One region of the Kribbella sp. CCNWLW201 genome, then DNA from elsewhere that is predicted to be linked to it. Evidence: riboswitches for the same ligand, from Rfam matches in the RefSeq annotation. Region 1 holds a riboswitch; the other holds the start of a gene.
The links. Region 1 has a riboswitch for FMN ahead of ribD (bifunctional diaminohydroxyphosphoribosylaminopyrimidine deaminase/5-amino-6-(5-phosphoribosylamino)uracil reductase RibD). Riboswitches for the same ligand answer to the same signal wherever they lie in the genome.
Positions count from the first base shown of each region.

Region 2: it holds a riboswitch for FMN, as region 1 does, so the genes downstream of both, ribB (3,4-dihydroxy-2-butanone-4-phosphate synthase) here and ribD (bifunctional diaminohydroxyphosphoribosylaminopyrimidine deaminase/5-amino-6-(5-phosphoribosylamino)uracil reductase RibD) in region 1, are expected to answer to the same signal.

Region 1 covers NZ_JBBCBQ010000011.1:304,313-307,684, reverse strand. Annotated here, with positions in the region: gene V9K99_RS35850 (riboflavin synthase) at 1-568, opposite strand, end outside; gene ribD (bifunctional diaminohydroxyphosphoribosylaminopyrimidine deaminase/5-amino-6-(5-phosphoribosylamino)uracil reductase RibD) at 569-1,606, opposite strand; FMN riboswitch at 1,750-1,883, opposite strand; gene V9K99_RS35840 (serine/threonine-protein kinase) at 2,063-3,226, opposite strand.
Region 2 covers NZ_JBBCBQ010000001.1:649,003-652,374, reverse strand. Annotated here, with positions in the region: gene V9K99_RS02945 (transketolase) at 1-93, shown strand, start outside; gene V9K99_RS02940 (transketolase family protein) at 209-1,174, shown strand; gene ribB (3,4-dihydroxy-2-butanone-4-phosphate synthase) at 1,158-1,778, opposite strand; FMN riboswitch at 1,870-2,003, opposite strand; gene V9K99_RS02930 (apiosidase-like domain-containing protein) at 2,056-3,372, shown strand, end outside.

The sequences.
Region 1 (3,372 bases):
TGGCGATCACGTCGACCTCGAGGTTCACGGTGTCGCCGACCGCGTTGCGGCCGAGCACGGTGAGCTCGAGGGTGGTCGGGATCAGGCTGACTCCGAAGGTGCCGGTCGCGTCGTCCACCTCGGTGACCGTCAGGGAGACGCCGTCGATGGCGATCGAGCCCTTCTCGGCGACGTACTTCAGAATCTCTGGCGCGGCGGAGATCCGGACGTCCTCCCAGTGCTCGGACGGCGTGCGGCTCGCGATCGTGCCGACACCGTCGACGTGGCCCTGCACGATGTGGCCGCCGAGCCGGTCATGGGCCGACACCGCGCGCTCCAGGTTGACCTGCGAGCCTTTGGTGGCCTGACCGAGGCTGGTGCGCTGCAGCGTCTCGCGCATCACGTCAGCGGTGAAGGTGCCGTCACCGGTCTCAACCACGGTCAGACAGCAGCCGTTGACCGCGATCGAGTCGCCGTGTTTGGCGTCCTCGGTCACCTTCGGCCCGCGGATGGTGAGCCGGGCCGCGTCCCCTTCCAGCAGGTCGAGCGCCTCGACGGTGCCCAGTTCCTCGACGATTCCGGTGAACATTCAGTGCGTCCTTTGTGGTTCGAGCGGCGTCAGGGTCAGCCGGACGTCGTCGCCGAGACGGGTGACGTCCGCTAGCTTGAACCGCCGCAGGTGGCCGATCGATTCCGCCCCGAGATCGCCGATCGCGGCGTACCCGGAGCCGAGCACGGCCGGGGCGACGTACGCGACGATCTGGTCGACCAACTGGGCACGGAGGAAAGCGGCGGCCAGCGTCGGACCGCCCTCGAGCCAGAGGTGCCGGATGTGGTGGTCGTCGAGCTGCCGCAGCACCTCGGCGGGATCGTGGGTGGGCAGGATCAGCGTCTGCGCGCGGTCGTTGCGGACCTTCGCGGTCAACGGGATCTCACGGTCGCCGACGACAACTCTCAGCGGCTGCCTGGCGGCGGGGACGTCGTGCTCGTCGCGGACCGTCAGCTCCGGGTCGTCGTCCAGCACGGTCTGGGTGCCGACCGCGATCGCGTCACACTCCGCCCGCTTCCGGTGTACGTCGGCCCGCGCGATCGGGCCGGTGATCCACCGGCTGCTCCGGTCCGGCGCCGCTGAGCGCCCGTCGAGCGTGGTGGCGAACTTCCAGGTGACGAATGGCCGCCCCATCCGGACGCTGTGCAGCCAGACGTGGTTGACCGCCTCGGCCTCGGTGTCGAGCACACCCTCCTCGACCTGGATGTTCTTGCTCCGGAGCTTCTCCGCGCCACCGGAAGCCTGCCTGTTCGGATCCGGTACGGCGTACACCACCCGAGCTACCCCGGCAGCGATCAGTGCGTCCGCACACGGTCCCGTCCGGCCGGTGTGATTACACGGCTCCAGCGTCACGTACGCCGTACCACCGCGGGCTCGATCACCCGCCATCGTCAGTGCTTCGATCTCGGCATGGGGGCCACCGGCAACGGCATGGAAGCCCTCACCAACCGGATGCCCGTCCCGGCCGGTGATCACGCACCCCACCACCGGGTTCGGGTGGGTGCTGCCGATGCCCTTGGCGGCCAGCTCGACCGCACGCCGCATCCAGGCGACATCGATCGGCGAAGCGTTGTTCACTCACGGTCCCTCGTCGTCACGGACGCACTCCGGGGCTCGTGACAACCGGCATGCACGCACTGCCGCCCGGGGTTGCCGCAGGTCCTGGGACTCGCGGCGGACCATTTTGGGTCCATTGCCGGACGTCAGAGCGCACCCGCCGATCGCGTGCGCCTCCCATCCGGACTTTCACCGTCGGTCCCGGAATTCCACCAGGTCAACCGGCCGCTCAACTGCTGCGGCCGGGTCGCGGACTGTCACCGCCGGCTCGGAATTACACCGACCCCGGAGCACGCGAGTGGGTTCACTCGTGCCTCAAGTGTGCCACTCCCCGCCCAACCCACCAGGAGCCAGGTCACATCTTGAGCTCCCGCCGCCTCCGCAGCGCCGGCTCCGGCGGCATCCTTCCAGTCAGGGCGAGCGCGACGGCGGCGGTTACACAGGGAGCGAGGCCCGGTCAGCGGAGCGAGCTCACACCTAGCGGAGCAGCAGCCAGGCGGCGGCTCCGAGCAGGCCAGCTGCCCCGGCAAAGCTGGTGACCGCGATCCAGCGCAGCACCCGCTTCGACCGGGTGGCCAGCCACGCATGCTCGCCGTACCCAGGTGGATTTTGCGTCCCCGCGGCTTCCGCGCTCGTCGTCAGCCCTCCGCCAGACGGGTACGCGATAAGAGTCGAGCGTGGCGACGCCTCCGGACCGGTGCGTGCGCCGACCTGCTGAGCGTCTGGGTCAGCCTGCTGAGTGCCTGGGCCAGGCTGCTGAGGGCGGGGGTCGGCCTGCTGGGTGCGCGGAGCCGGACCTGCCGAGCTCCACGAGTCGGGGAGCGGCGGAAGCTGGTCGAAGACTTCAGGTGAGTCGGGATCGTCCGCCCATGGTGTGGTGCCCGCCGGCGGCAGCACACCGCTCGCGGCGAGCAGTCGACCGGCTTCGCTCGCGGATTCGGGGCGGTCGGCCGGATCGGTCGCCGTACACCGGCGAATGAACTCGCCGAGCGGACCGTCAACGACCGGGAGCTTGCCGTCGACACCGGGACGTTCACCGGTGAGGAGCTCGACGGCCACAGCACCGACCGCATACAAGTCCTGGCGCGGATCCGGGTCCGCACCAGCCAGTTGCTCGGGCGCGAGGTACCCCGGCGTGCCGAGGATCGTGCTGTGGCGGGTCATTCGCGGTTCGTGGAGGAGACCCGCGACGCCGAAGTCGGACAGCCGGAGATGCGGCCGACCCCTACCCGTGACATCAAGCAGGAGGTTGGCCGGTTTCACATCGCGATGGACGACCCCCGCGGCGTGGACGGCAGACAACCCGTGCAGCAGTTGATCGAGGAGGACGGCCACGTACGACGGCGGGAGCGGGCCGTGATCACCGAGCAAGGTCGCCACGGACCCACCGCGGACCAGATCCATCGCGAACACGACCTTGTCGTCGTCAGCGGCCCAGCCATGCGGGGCGACAACATGCGGATGCCCGATCCGCAACGACTGCTCACGCACGAACCGCAGCAACGTCGCCGCATCATGCTGCCCGAGTACCTTGGCCGCCACGTACGCCGACCGCCGCAAATCCCAAGCCCGCCAGACCGATCCCATCCCACCGGTCCCGATCAGGTCGATCAGCCGATACCGCCCAGCAAACGCCTCCACCCGAAGAAACTACCGCCCCACCCGCCCACCCCCGCCACAGCACACCTGGATCCCGACCGCCGACAACACGTCCCAGACCGCCGGTCGACGGCCCGGGCCTCCAGAGACGACAAGCACCAACGCGACGCCGGGCCGCCCATCGAGGA
Region 2 (3,372 bases), on a different contig from region 1:
TGGCACCACCGGGTGCCGGACGCGGCCGAGTTCCAGCAGGCATTGACCGAGCTGGAAGCTGTTGTTCCCCGATATGCCAAGGAGCAGGCATGACAGTACTGATGCCACGCCTCCGGCGCGGCGGGTCATGGGGCTTTGACTCCCGGCCTTCCCTCGTCACTCCAGTCGCTTCGCTCCCTCCGCTCCTCAGTCCAGGCCGGGAGGCCCCATGACCATCGTCGACACCTCGATCGCCGATCAGCCGCGGTACGACTGCCGGGACGCGTACGTCGAGACACTCGCCGAGCTCGCGCATGCCGATCACCGGATCGTCGGGGTGGTGAACGACTCGGTCGGTTCGAGCAAGCTGAACAGCTTCCGCAAGGCGTTCCCGGACCGGTTGATCAACGTCGGCATCGCCGAGCAGGACATGGTCGGGGTGGCGTCCGGGCTGGCCAACGGCGGCCGGATCCCGTTCGTCTCGGCCGCGTCCTGCTTCCTGACCGCCCGCGCGCTGGAGCAGATCAAGGCGGACGTCGCCTACTCGAACACGAACGTGAAGCTGTGCGGGATGAGCCCCGGGGTCGCGTACGGCGAACTAGGCCCCACGCACCACTCGATCGAGGACATCGCCTGGCTGCGCGCGATCGCGAACATGACCGTGATCGTGCCGGCCGATCCGATCGAGACGGCGGCCGCGCTGCGGTGGGCAGCGGCCTCCGACGGGCCGGTGTTCATCCGGGTCAGCCGGATGAGCGTGCCGAAGGTGTACGCGGACGACTACGAGTTCCAACTGGGCAAGGCGATCACGGTCCGGGCCGGTGACGACGTGACGCTGATCAGCAACGGGACCGTGCTGTGGCGGGCGATGGCGGCGGCCGAACAGCTCGCCACCGAAGGGATCTCGGCCCGCGTGCTGTCGATGCCGACGGTGAAACCGCTGGACGTCGATGCCGTGGTCACGGCCGCGCGGGAGACGGCCGGCATCGTCACCGCGGAGGAGGCGGTGACTGGCGGCGGCCTCGGTGGTGCGGTGGCGGAGACCGTCGTACGGCATCATCCGGCGCGGGTGTCGATCCTCGGGTTCCCCGAGTTCGCGCCGACGGGGTCGGCCGGCTATCTGCTGGATCGGTACGGGCTGTCGCCGGAGGGAATCGCGGACTCCGCGCGGCAACTGCTCAAGACAGGTAAGTGACCAGGTCGGCGATCGAGATCATCGCGAGATCGTGCGTGTCGGCGAACGTCCGCAGGTCGGGCCCGGTCATCAGGGTGCCGTCGTCGTTCATCAGTTCGCCGATCACGCCGACCGGCGGCAGGCCCGCCAGCCGGACGAGTTCGACGGTGGCCTCGGTGTGACCGGGTCGCTGACGGACACCGCCCTCCACCGCCCGCAGCGGGAGGATGTGACCGGGCCGGATCAGGTCCGCGGGTTGTGCCGACGGTTCGGCCAGCACGCGGACGGTCCGGGCCCGGTCGGCGGCCGAGATGCCGGTGCCGATGCCAGAGCTCGCGTCGACCGAGATCGTGTACGCGGTCCGCAGGCTGTCCTGGTTGTCCGGCACCATCAGCGGCAGCTCGAGCCGGTCGAGGATCTCCGGCGCGGCCGGTGCGCAGACGTAGCCGCTGGTGTACCGGACCAGCAGGGCCATCAGTTCGGGGGTCGCCAGGCTCGCGGCGAAGGTCAGGTCACCCTCGTTCTCGCGGTCCTCGTCGTCGACGACCACGACGGGCCGTCCCAGCGCGATCTCGTCGACCGCTCGCTGGATGGTGTCCAAGCGGGTCTTGGTTGCGGAGCTCACGGTCGTTGTCCTCTCGGCCTGGTGCTCCGGGGCAACGACAAGCTCCGCGGGCACCTCCGACCGAACTGTCGGCAGCGCACCGCGAAGACTGCCACGTGCGTCTTCCCATCCGGACTTTCACCGTCGGTCCCGGAATTCCACCAGGTCAACCGGACCTCCTCGCGGAGGTACGGGTCGCGGACTGTCACCGCCGGCTCGGAATTTCACCGACCCCAGAGCACGTGTGGTCTTGCTTTCGTGCAGAAGTTTATCTGTAGAAACCATCCCCGGGAGTGTCATGTCCATCTCAGTCACCTGGCGCGAAATCGAGCTCACGCTGACCAGGAGCCACGAGGAGCCGTACGCCGCCGAGGTGTGGGCCGAGTTCGAGCACGAGAGCGGTACGACGCTGCGGCGGCCCGCGTTCTGGGACGGCGGTGACACCTGGCGGGTCCGCTTCGCCGCGCCCTCGGCAGGGCGGTGGACCTGGACGAGCGGCCCGGACACCGGCGAGCTCGAGGTGCGCCCCGCCGAGGACGAGGCCAACCCGTTCTACGCCCACGGCTTCTGGCGGATGTCGCCCGGCGGCCGCAGCCTGGTGCACGCTGACGGCACGCCCGCGATCCTGGCCGCGGACACCGCGTGGGCGCTGCCCTGGCGAGCGACGCCCGAGCAGGTCCGGGAGTACGCCGCCGATCGGCAGGCCAAGGGCTTCAACGCCGTACTGCTGATGACCGTCCAGCCGGACATGCGAGCCGTCGGCCCGCGGGATCGCACGCAGGAGGAGGGCTTCGACGTCGGCTTCGAAGACCTCCCCGAGGGCCACCTGAACCAGCTGAACGTCGAGTACTTCCAGTATCTCGACGAGCTGCTCCGGATCCTGGTCGACCACGGTCTCGTCCCGGTCCTGCAGCCGGTGTTCCACGGCTTCGGCTGGAAGGGCCTCGACGTCGCCGGCACCGTCGTACCGCCGGAGGAGTACGCGCGGTACTGCCGCTACCTCGTCGCCCGGTACGGCGCTCAGCCCGCGATCTACCTGGTTGGCGGAGACGGGTCGGGTCGTGAACCTCAGGTCGAGGCCGGCGGAATCGAGGTCCACGCGGTCGACTGCTACGGCCAGCCGACCGGTATCCACTACCGGCCCCACATCCATGCGAACGCTCACCAGGACGCCGACTGGCTCGACTTCCAGTGGTGCCAGACCGGTCACCAGGGCGAGCACGTGCCTGAGCGGGTGGCGGACATGTGGCGGAATCTGCCGGTGAAGGCGGTCGCGAACGGCGAACCGTCGTACGAGAACACCCAGGAGACCGGCCGGGCGGCCGGCTGGTGGCAGGGGCACGAGGCCTGGAGCAACCTGTGCGCGGGCGGGACGATGGGCGTCGTCTACGGAGCGGGCAGTCTGTGGCAGTGGCTGCTGCATCCGGACGAGCCGGGGCAGTCTGACTACTTCACCGCGCCGGGAGCCGGTTGGCGCGAGGCGGTCGGGTTCGAGGGGCCGTCGTACGTCGGCCTGGTGCCGAAGATCCTCGCCGGGCTGCCGACGACCGACATGGCGCCGGACTGGACCGGAGCGATCACCGGGCGGGCGCTGAGCGTGCCTGGCGAGCTGTTC